Regions from separate parts of the Roseateles sp. PN1 genome, predicted to be linked through region 3. Evidence: predicted binding sites of a transcription regulator. Region 3 holds the regulator's gene; each other region holds the start of a gene.
What was found. Region 3 encodes FNR, which switches genes on or off when oxygen is low (the NO sensors DNR and NnrR bind a similar motif). Its sites were predicted from a motif close to TTGATNNNNATCAA; they were not measured.

Region 1 (3,271 bases), on a different contig from region 3:
ATCGAAGGCGGCCTTGTAATGCGGCACATTGTCGTAGGCATGGGCCAGGCTCCAGCGCAGGCGCTGGAGTTGCAGGGCTTGCAACTCATCGCGGCTGGCGGTCTCGATCGGGTCCAACTCGCCCGGGGCGGGGATTCTTGCGCTCATATCAAAAGCTCGTCCTGAGTCAGTCAGTCGGTCAGTCAGCGGAAGCGGCGGCATCCGTGGGCATGGGCAAGAGCACCACGGGCTTGCCCTTGATGCGGTAAGACTTGCCACGGAACACCGCGATCAGCTCGTCGTTCTGGTTGGTGATGGTGATGTCGTAAACGCCGGTGCGACCGGCCAGCGACACCTCGTGGGCCACGGCTTTGAGCCGGTCGCCCAGACGAGCCGGTGCCACGATGTCGATGGCAAAGCCCGAGGCCACCGTCAACTCGTTGTAGGAGTTGCAGGCGAAGGCAAAGGCCGAGTCGGCCAATGTGGTGATGAAGCCGCCATGGCAGATGTCGAAGCCATTGAGCATGGACTCTTTGATCGTCATGACCAGGGTGGCTGCGCCGGGGGCGATGGCCAGAATTTCCATGCCCAAACCCTTGGACGCGCGGTCGTTGGCAAACATGCCATCCCGCACCGCTTCGGCAATTTCTTGTGCATTCATGGTGTCAGCGATCCTTGAACACGGGCTTGCGCTTTTGCAAGAAGGCATTGACGCCCTCTTGATAGTCATCGCCAAAGCCGAGCTGGCTTTGCGTTAGCCCCTCTTGCTTGAGCGCTTCGTCAAAGTCCAGCAAACCGGCCTGGTCAAACAGGCGGCGGGTTTGCGCCATGGCGCGCACCGGGCTTTGGCTCAGGCGCTGCGCCAGGGCTTGGGCGGTGGCGGCCAAGTCTTCATCGGCCACCACTTGGTAGATCAGGCCAATGGCTTGCGCCTCGGCTGCCGGCAGCTTCTCGCCCAGCAAGGCCAGTTGCAGGGCGCGGGCACGGCCCACCAAGCGTGGCAGCAGCCAGGTACCACCGCAGTCGGGGATCAGGCCGATCTTGGCAAAGGCTTGAATAAAGCTGGCCGACTGGCCGGCCAAGACCAAATCACAGCCCAAGGCCAAATTAGCACCCGCCCCGGCGGCCACCCCATTGACGGCCGCAATCACCGGCACCGGCATGCTGCGCACGCGCAGCGCCAGGGGCACGTAAAAGCCGTCCAGCAATTGGCCGATGTCCTTGGGCGCGTCAGCCGGGTCATCGCTGGGCTTGACATAGGGGTCAGACAGATCCTGACCGGCGCAGAAGGCGCGGCCCGCGCCGGTGATCACCACACAGCGCACCGAGGCATCCTCGGCCGCGGCGTCCAGCGCCTCGCGCAGCTGAGCGAGCAAGACCGAGGTGAAGGCATTGAGCGCCTGCGGACGGTTCAGCGTGAGCGTCAACACGGCGCCGTCCTGGCTGCTCAAATACTGCGGTTCTTGCTGCATGCGTGGCCCTGAATTGCGGCACAGTGGCTGGGGCATACCTCGGGCCCCGGCACTGCAATTTGACAAAAGTCGACCAAACAAACATTCTTGACCGACCGGTCGGTAGATCGTAGGCTGTGCATTGATTTAACGCAAGCGCAGCAAGGCAGTACTAACCCTAAACCGCCCAGCCCGCTCGCGCCCAAAGCCCTTTCGCCCACTCAGCTGCTTCAAACCCGAGAGCTCAAACACCATGCCCAGCTATGCCATCGACGGCGTCATCCCCGTCGTTCATCCCAGTGCCTACGTTCACCCCAGCGCCGTTTTGATTGGCGACGTGCATATCGGCCCGGGCTGCTATATCGGCCCCTGCGCCAGCCTGCGCGCCGACTTCGGCCGCATCGTGCTGGAAGCGGGCGTGAATGTGCAAGACAGCTGCGTGGTCCACGGCTTCCCAGACTCCGTCACCCTGGTGGAGCGCAATGGCCATATCGGCCACGGCGCCGTGCTGCATGGCTGCACCGTGCGCCATGACGCACTGGTGGGCATGAACGCGGTGGTGATGGACGAGGCCGAGGTCGGCGCCTACAGCATCGTCGCCGCCTGCGCTTTTGTGCGCGCCGGCCTCAAGCTGCCCGAAAAATCCCTGATCGCCGGCCTGCCCGCCAAGGTCATGCGCGCCTTGAGCGAGGACGAGATCAAATGGAAATTGCATGGCACCCAGACCTATCAAGACCTGACCCTGCGCTGCCACGCCACGCTGGTGGAGGTGCAGCCACTGGCGGCTGAAGAGGAGAACCGGCCGCAGCTCAAAGTGGCGGGGCCGAAGACTCTGATCGCTAACAAGCGAGCTTGAGCAAAGCTCGTTGGCGTCGGGGCGCCAGCATTGGCGTGAGCGGGGCCTGATGCCAGCCGCCGGCCTGCATCAAGCCGCCGTCAAACCCCGACCACGCAGTGCGGCAAAACAATGTCCACCACCAAGCCGCTGCCGGGTGCGCCGCCCAGGCTGAGCTGACCGCCAAGCTTTTGCACCATCATGAACACCAGATGCAGGCCAAGCCCCGTGCCGCCCTGCCCCCGTTTGGTGGTGTAAAAAGGTTCCAGCATATGGGCGCGGACGTCAGGCGCCACGCCTGCACCATCGTCGCGCACCTGCAGATGCAAATCCTCACCCACCGCATTGGCCTTGATGGTCACGGTCAGCGTTCGCCCTTCAACGCAGCCATGTTTCAGGGCATTCATCAGTAAATTCGACACCATCTGCCCCAAACTGCCCTTGGGCAAGCGCACGCGCAGACCAGCGGGAACATCCAGGCAATGATGAGCGCCGCGCTGATCGAATTCGGCCCAATGGGCGGCCAGAAGCTGCGCCAGCTCTTGTGACAGCAGCAGCTCCACCGGGGCCGCGGTCGCTTGCGCGTTCGTCAGGGTCTGAAAGCTCGCCAGCAGATCGGCCGCGCGCTCCAGATTGCGCTGCACCAGGTCACCCGCTCTTTCGATACGCAAACTCAGCTCTTGCAGATGGCTGCGCGACACCTTCTCCGCCCGCACCGCCTCTATCAGTTCACGGGCATAGGTCTTCAGGCCCGATGAAGAGGTGATGGCCACGCCCACCGGCGTGTTCACCTCATGCGCCATGCCCGCCAACATGCCTCCCAAGGCGGCCAACTTCTCGCGTTCGTGCAGCAGGGCCTGCGCTTCCGCCAGCGCCTGCGTACGGGTCTCGACCAGAGCCTCCAACTCCACCTCACGCCGCCGATGCTGCAATTCAGAAGCGCAACGCGCCGCAAAGATGGACAGCAAGGACAAGGCCAGCAAGCGCGTATCCTCCGCCATCGGCC
Region 2 (3,271 bases), on a different contig from region 3:
TTACCCTGTTTGAACGCTTCGAAGCCAAGCTTGAGAAGCACCAGGGTCACTTGGTGCGCGCCGCCGTTGAACTGACGCGGGACTGGCGCACCGACCGCGTACTGCGCCGCCTGGAGGCCATGCTGGCCGTGGCCGACCGCACGGCCTCGCTCATCATCACCGGCAATGGCGATGTGCTGGAGCCCGAGCTGGGGATTGTGGCGATTGGCTCCGGTGGCGCCTACGCACAAGCGGCCGCGCAAGCCTTGCTCAAGCACAGCACGCTCAGCGCGGCCGAGATCGTCAAGCAGTCGCTTGAGATCGCCGGCAATATCTGCATCTACACCAATCAAAATCACACCATCGAGGTGCTGGAATGAGTTCTATGACCCCGCAGGAGATCGTCTCCGAACTCGACCGCCACATCGTCGGCCAGCACCCGGCCAAACGCGCCGTGGCCATCGCCATGCGCAATCGCTGGCGGCGCCAGCAAGTGGACGACAAGCTGCGCGCCGAAATCACGCCCAAGAACATCTTGATGATTGGCCCCACCGGCGTGGGCAAGACCGAGATCGCGCGCCGCTTGGCCAAGCTGGCCGGTGCGCCCTTCATCAAGGTCGAGGCCACCAAGTTCACCGAAGTGGGCTATGTGGGCAAGGATGTGGATTCCATCATCCGTGATCTGGTCGAGATCGCCGTCAAGCAAGAGCGCGAGCAGCAAATGAAGCGCCAGCGCCTGCGCGCCGAAGACGCCGCCGAAGACCGCGTGCTCGACATCCTGGTGCCGCCACCCCGCAGCGAGGTCGGCTTTTCCTCTGCGGCTGCCCCAGCCACACCGGACAACACGGCCCGGCAAATCATGCGCAAGCGCCTGCGCGAGGGCTTGCTGGACGATAAGGAGATCGAGGTCGATCTGCTCGAGGGCAAGCCCAGCATGGAGATTCTTGGCCCCATGGGTCAGCCCGGCATGGAAGAGATGGCCGAGCAGCTCAAAGGCATGTTCTCGCAGCTCGGCGCCGGCAAGCGCAAGACCCGCAAGCTCAAGATGCAAGACGCGCTCAAGCATCTGATCGAGGAAGAAGCCGCCAAGCTGCTGAACGAAGACGACATCAAGACCGCCGCCTTGGCCGCCGCGCAGGAGATGGGCATCGTCTTCATCGACGAAATCGACAAGGTTTGCTCGCGCAGCAGTCATGCCGATAGCGGCACAGCCGAAGTGTCGCGCCAAGGCGTGCAGCGCGATCTGCTGCCGCTGGTGGAAGGCACCACGGTCAACACCAAGTACGGCATGGTCAAGACCGACCACATCTTGTTCATTGCCTCGGGCGCCTTTCACCTGGCCAAGCCCAGCGATTTGATCCCCGAGCTGCAAGGCCGCTTCCCGATCCGGGTCGAGCTGGGTTCGCTGTCGGTGAACGACTTTGAAGCCATCTTGAGCAGCACCCATGCCAGCCTGGTCAAGCAATACCAAGCTTTGCTGGCCACAGAGGGCGTCACCTTGGAGCTCAGCGCCGAGGGTATTCGCCGCCTGGCCGAAATCGCCTTCGAGGTGAACGAGCGCACCGAAAACATCGGCGCGCGTCGCTTGGCCACGGTGATGGAGCGCTTGCTGGACGAGATCAGCTTCGATGCGCCGAACTTGGGCGGTCAGACCCTCACCCTGGGCGGCGCCGAGGTGGACGCCAAGCTGGGCGAACTGGCCAAGAACGAAGACCTGTCGCGCTTCATTCTTTAAGCTGGCGGCATAACGCAGGGCTCGCGCGCAATCGCTCGCCCTGCGCCCTCAGCGAGGCCAAGAAAGCCGTGCTCAACTTGCGTCAGCGCCCGCAAGCACAGCTGCGCCTTAGCCCCGCTTGATTCAGGTCAATTCCAAACTCGGCTCGCCCCGCTACGCTGCGGGCTATGCCGCACCGCAAAGCCTCATTTCTCAACACCCGCAGCTGGGGCTTGGCCCGACCTTCGCCGCTGAACCCAGCGGCGGCGCGTGCCGAACGCGCATGGCGCTGGCCGGTGCTGATCGCCTTGTTCGCCACCATTCCGGCCTTCTACATCGAGCTGCTGGAGAACCTGCCCACGCCCCTGGCTCAGGCGATCTATTTTGCGGCAGCGGCCATCATGTGCACTTCGCTGTGGCGGGTTGGGCGCCACGTCAGCCACCCGCGCCAGTACCTGCGCAGCAATGGCCTTGATCTGCTGCTGGTGTTGGGCTTGCTGACGGCGGCGCTGATCGCGCCCAGCGCGCACTCCAACGTCGCCCTGGCGGTGCGCTTGTTTGTGTCCATGCTGACCCTGGTGCGCATGGTCTGGGCGCTGAAAAGCTGGGTCACGCGCGGCGGACTGGGCTATTTGCTCTCGCTGGCCTTGCTGGTGCTGGGCTTTTGCGGTGTGGGCTTCTGGGCTCTGGAGCCGCGCGCCCACGACCTCGGCGACGGCCTCTGGCTAGCCTTCACAACCGCCGCCACAGTGGGCTATGGCGACATCGTGCCGACCACACCCGCGGCCAAGATCTTCGCCGTGTTCGTGGTGCTGCTCGGTTATGCGGTGCTGTCGCTGGTGACGGCGGCCATCGCTGCGATGTGGGTAGAAAGCTCCGAGCGGCATATGGAGCAAGACATCTTGCGCGATATGCATGCGCAGCTGCGCACCGTGCACGAAGAATTGGCGGCACTGCGCGAAGAGCTCACAAAGAAATAAGCGGCTCGCCGCAAGCGCTAGCGCTGCGGCAGTGGCGACTTACAAGGCCAGCCGGTGCGACTGCAGGGCCAGCATGCCCTCGAAGATGAGCGAGTCCACCAACTCATGCGCAATCTCCAGCGTCGGTGACACCTTCCAGCCCGCGCCGCCGGTCATCAGCGTTAGCGGCACATGGCCGACGCGCTTTTGCAGATGGCGGTGCATGCGCTCGATCGCGCCGGTGATGGCGTAAGTGCCGCCGCTGGTCAGGGCGTCCGAGGTGTTGGTGGGGAAGTCGCGCACCTCGCCGGTGGGTACACGCAGGCCGGCGGTGCCGCCTTCCAAAGCGCGCAACATGATGCCGTGGCCGGGCAGGATCAGGCCACCGAGAAAGCGTCCGGTCTCGTCCAGCGCATCCACCGTCACTGCGGTGCCAATCATCACCACCAGGGCGGCACGGGGCGGCACCTCGGCGCCACAGCGGTTCAGCACATGCCAGCGCGCGCCGATCAGGGCCACAAAGCGGTCCACCCCCAGGCGGCCGGGGAAGTCATAGCCATTGCTTACGCCTGCGGCATGGCTGCTGGCCACCACCCAGCGGGGCTCCACCTCCCAGAGC
Region 3 (3,271 bases):
GACCCTGGCGCAGCATGTCGTAATAAGCCTCCAGCGTCTTGACGTTCTGGCTGTAATTGGCACCAACGCGGCCGATCGCCGACACACCCAAAGCAATCAGGTCACAGTCCGGCTGGGTGCTGTAGCCCTGGAAATTGCGATGCAGGCGGCCCTGGCGCTTGGCCACAGCCAAAGAGTCATTCGCCAAGGCGAAATGATCCATGCCAATATAGCTGTAGCCATGCGTCATGAAGCCTTCAATCGCGCCATGCAACATCGCCACCTTGGCGGCACCCGGCGGCAGTTGGGCTTCGTCGATACGGCGTTGCGGTTTGAAGCGCTGCGGCAAATGAGCGTAGCCGTAAAGCGCGATGCGATCCGGCTTCAAGGCACCCACTTGTTCGATGGTGCGCGCAAAAGACTCAGGCGTTTGCAGCGGCAGGCCGTAGATCAGATCAACATTGGTGGACTCAAAACCCAGCTCGCGCGCTGCCGTCATCAAGGCCTCGACGCTGGCAAAGCTCTGCTGGCGATGCACCGCCTTTTGAACATGCGGGTCAAAGTCTTGCACGCCGAAACTCAAGCGATTGAAACCCAGGCTGCGCAGATGCTTGAGGCGATCCACATTGACCGTGCGCGGATCCACCTCGATGGCCATCTCGGCACCAGCAACGATGCGGAAGCGTTCACGCAAGGCCTGCACCAGGCCCGTCAACTCTTCATCGCTGAAGAAGGTCGGCGAGCCGCCACCCAGATGCAGCTGAGACACCCCGGCGCCGCGCCCCAGATGCGCCAGCGTCAAGTCCATCTCGGTGATCAAAGCCTGCAGGTATTCAGCGGCTTTATCGTGATGCTTGGTAATGACCTTGTTGCAGGCACAGTAGTAGCACACCGATTCACAAAACGGAATGTGCACATAGATCGACAAGGGCGCAGCGCCGCCGATCTGCGAGCCTGTGGCCCGTTGCACCAAAGCCTGCGCGTAGTTTTCGGCGGTGAAGGCCTCAACAAAGCGATCCGCGGTCGGGTACGAGGTGTAGCGTGGCCCGGACACATCGAAGCGGCGCAACAGGTCTTCGTTGATGATGCTCACGGCGGAGTCTTTGCCTGACAGGACTTGGGGCTGGGTGATAGAAACCATGGCTCGCATATTGCCAAGCCCGCCACACAAGCGATTGACCGAGATCAAGTTTGGCCTCATTCTTTGCCCTAACAATCGCATGCATTGCGCATTGGGCTTGAGCTAAATCATGTTTGGCGAAGCCGATAGGCGGCGAGCAGACGTTCGATTCGCCGCCTTGCCCCGAACAGATGCCGGCAACGGCGCCTGCCCACTGCGATATGCGTCATCCATAATGCACTCCATGAACGTCACCGTACCTATCAAGATTGAACCGCTCAAGGTCGCCTGCTCCAGTTGCAATTTGCGCGAGCTTTGCCTACCCGTTGGCTTGTCGTCGGGTGACCTCGAGCAGTTAGACGAGTTGGTGGCCACGCGCCGCCAGGTGTCGCGCGGCGACACCTTGTTTCGCAGCGGCGACCCCTTTCAGTCGCTTTACGCGGTGCGCACCGGTTTTTTCAAGACCTGTGTCTCTTCAGAAGATGGCCGCGACCAGGTCACCGGCTTTCAAATGGCGGGCGAATTGCTAGGCTTGGATGGCATCAGCACCGACCGCCACAGCTGCGACGCCGTGGCGCTGGAAGACTCGCAGGTCTGCGTGATTCCCTTCGAACAGCTGGAAGAGCTGTCGCGTGAGTTCACCGATTTGCAGCGCCAGTTCCACAAGATCATGAGCCGCGAAATCGTGCGCGATCACGGCGTGATGCTCTTGCTGGGCAGCATGCGGGCGGAAGAGCGCCTGGCGGCTTTCTTGCTAAACCTGACCCAGCGCCTGCAGGCGCGCGGCTTCTCGGCCGCCGCTTTGGTGCTGCGCATGACGCGCGAGGAAATCGGCAGTTATCTGGGCCTGAAGCTGGAAACGGTCAGCCGGACCTTCTCGAAGTTCCAGGAAGAAGGCCTGCTGGAAGTGAAGCAGCGCCACTTGCGCATCCTCGACCAAGCCGGTCTGCAGAAGCTGGTCAATAACGGCACTTGCTGAACTGAGGCAGGCGGCGGGCGGCTGAGCCGCGCCAGCGGCACAATGAAAGAAGGGCTGAGTGGTACTCAGCCCTTCTTTTATTCATTCAGGCATTCAGCGCCGCCCGAGCGAGCGGCCTGCGGCAGCCTACTGCGGCCAACGCCGCGGGTGAATAGCCTGGGGTGCATCAGGCGTCTCCGGCAAGGTGGCCAGCATCAGGCTGATGCTAGAGGCCAAGCTGATGACACTCCAAAAAATCAGAAAGCTGAGCGTGTAGACGGCCTGCCGGGAGAGTTCCATGCGCTCGCCACCGAACCAGGTCAAATCGCTGGGGTCAACCACCGAAAACACCAAGCCCTCGGTCACCCCTGCCATCACAAAGGCCGGCCAGGCGATTGCCATCGCCCAGCGCGCCAATCTGGACGTAGGCGGCGGCAAATCCACCGCAAAGGTGGCGTCGTCCGACTCAACACGATTGCGGGGCTCGGTCTTCATTTCATTGCGCGCCGGTGGCAGCGTGGTTGCGGCCCTTCATGGCCGGCGCCAAGGAGGCTGGATCGGCTTCCTTGGACGCCTTGCCCACATAAGTAGTCTGCACCTTGGACTCATCCAGCACCGTCTCGGGGAAATGCAGGGCCAGGAACAGGGTCACAAAGCTGGCGATCACCACCACACCCGGGCCACCCCACACCAGCCACATGAACTTCTCACGCCACCAGGGGCTAGCGGAATCGGTCGTGCGTTTGTTTTCTTGACTCATTGCGTCAACTCCTGCTCTGCAAGGACTTCTTGTTCAAATGATTCGTTAGCGCTCAGCGCGGCACGACAAAGGTCGATTTTTCCTTGATCTCGATCTTGCCGCTGGCAACACCCGCCTTGTCAACCGCCTGCCCCATCAAGGCAAAAGAGATGGGATGCGCACCGACACCCGCTTGCGCCGCTGACTCAGGCGGAATTCGCACCGCCACCGACACCCAGCGCGCTTCGGCAGGCGCCAAGACCAAGCTCACTGGCTTGCCCAAGGCAATGCCTTCCATGCCCTTGACGCTGAGGCTGCACTGCTGCGCGCCCTCGGTCGCATTCATGATCTGCAGGCGGTAGAGGTTTTCGATATAGCCGTCTTCCACCAAGCGCGACAGCACGCCACGGTCACGCACCACATCCAGTTTGACGGGGCTGCGCAAGAACAAGAGGCTGGCCAGCAAAGCCGTACT

Region 1: a site for FNR is predicted at 1,511-1,524, ahead of AABB87_RS13775 (phenylacetic acid degradation protein PaaY). Genes of this name have one in related genera too.
Region 2: a site for FNR is predicted at 1,833-1,846, ahead of AABB87_RS02645 (potassium channel family protein). Genes of this name have one in related genera too.

Annotation. Positions count from the first base shown of each region.
Region 1 is NZ_JBCARA010000008.1:82,461-85,731, forward strand. Features, by position in the region: gene paaK (phenylacetate--CoA ligase PaaK) at 1-147, opposite strand, end outside; gene paaI (hydroxyphenylacetyl-CoA thioesterase PaaI) at 179-640, opposite strand; gene AABB87_RS13770 (enoyl-CoA hydratase-related protein) at 645-1,451, opposite strand; gene AABB87_RS13775 (phenylacetic acid degradation protein PaaY) at 1,684-2,286, shown strand; gene AABB87_RS13780 (ATP-binding protein) at 2,367-3,271, opposite strand, start outside.
Region 2 is NZ_JBCARA010000001.1:680,695-683,965, reverse strand. Features, by position in the region: gene hslV (ATP-dependent protease subunit HslV) at 1-359, shown strand, start outside; gene hslU (ATP-dependent protease ATPase subunit HslU) at 356-1,714, shown strand; gene AABB87_RS02645 (potassium channel family protein) at 1,882-2,673, shown strand; gene AABB87_RS02640 (type III pantothenate kinase) at 2,713-3,271, opposite strand, start outside.
Region 3 is NZ_JBCARA010000002.1:498,110-501,380, forward strand. Features, by position in the region: gene hemN (oxygen-independent coproporphyrinogen III oxidase) at 1-1,120, opposite strand, end outside; gene fnr (fumarate/nitrate reduction transcriptional regulator Fnr) at 1,344-2,078, shown strand; gene AABB87_RS04840 (hypothetical protein) at 2,205-2,552, opposite strand; gene AABB87_RS04845 (hypothetical protein) at 2,554-2,817, opposite strand; gene ccoG (cytochrome c oxidase accessory protein CcoG) at 2,870-3,271, opposite strand, start outside.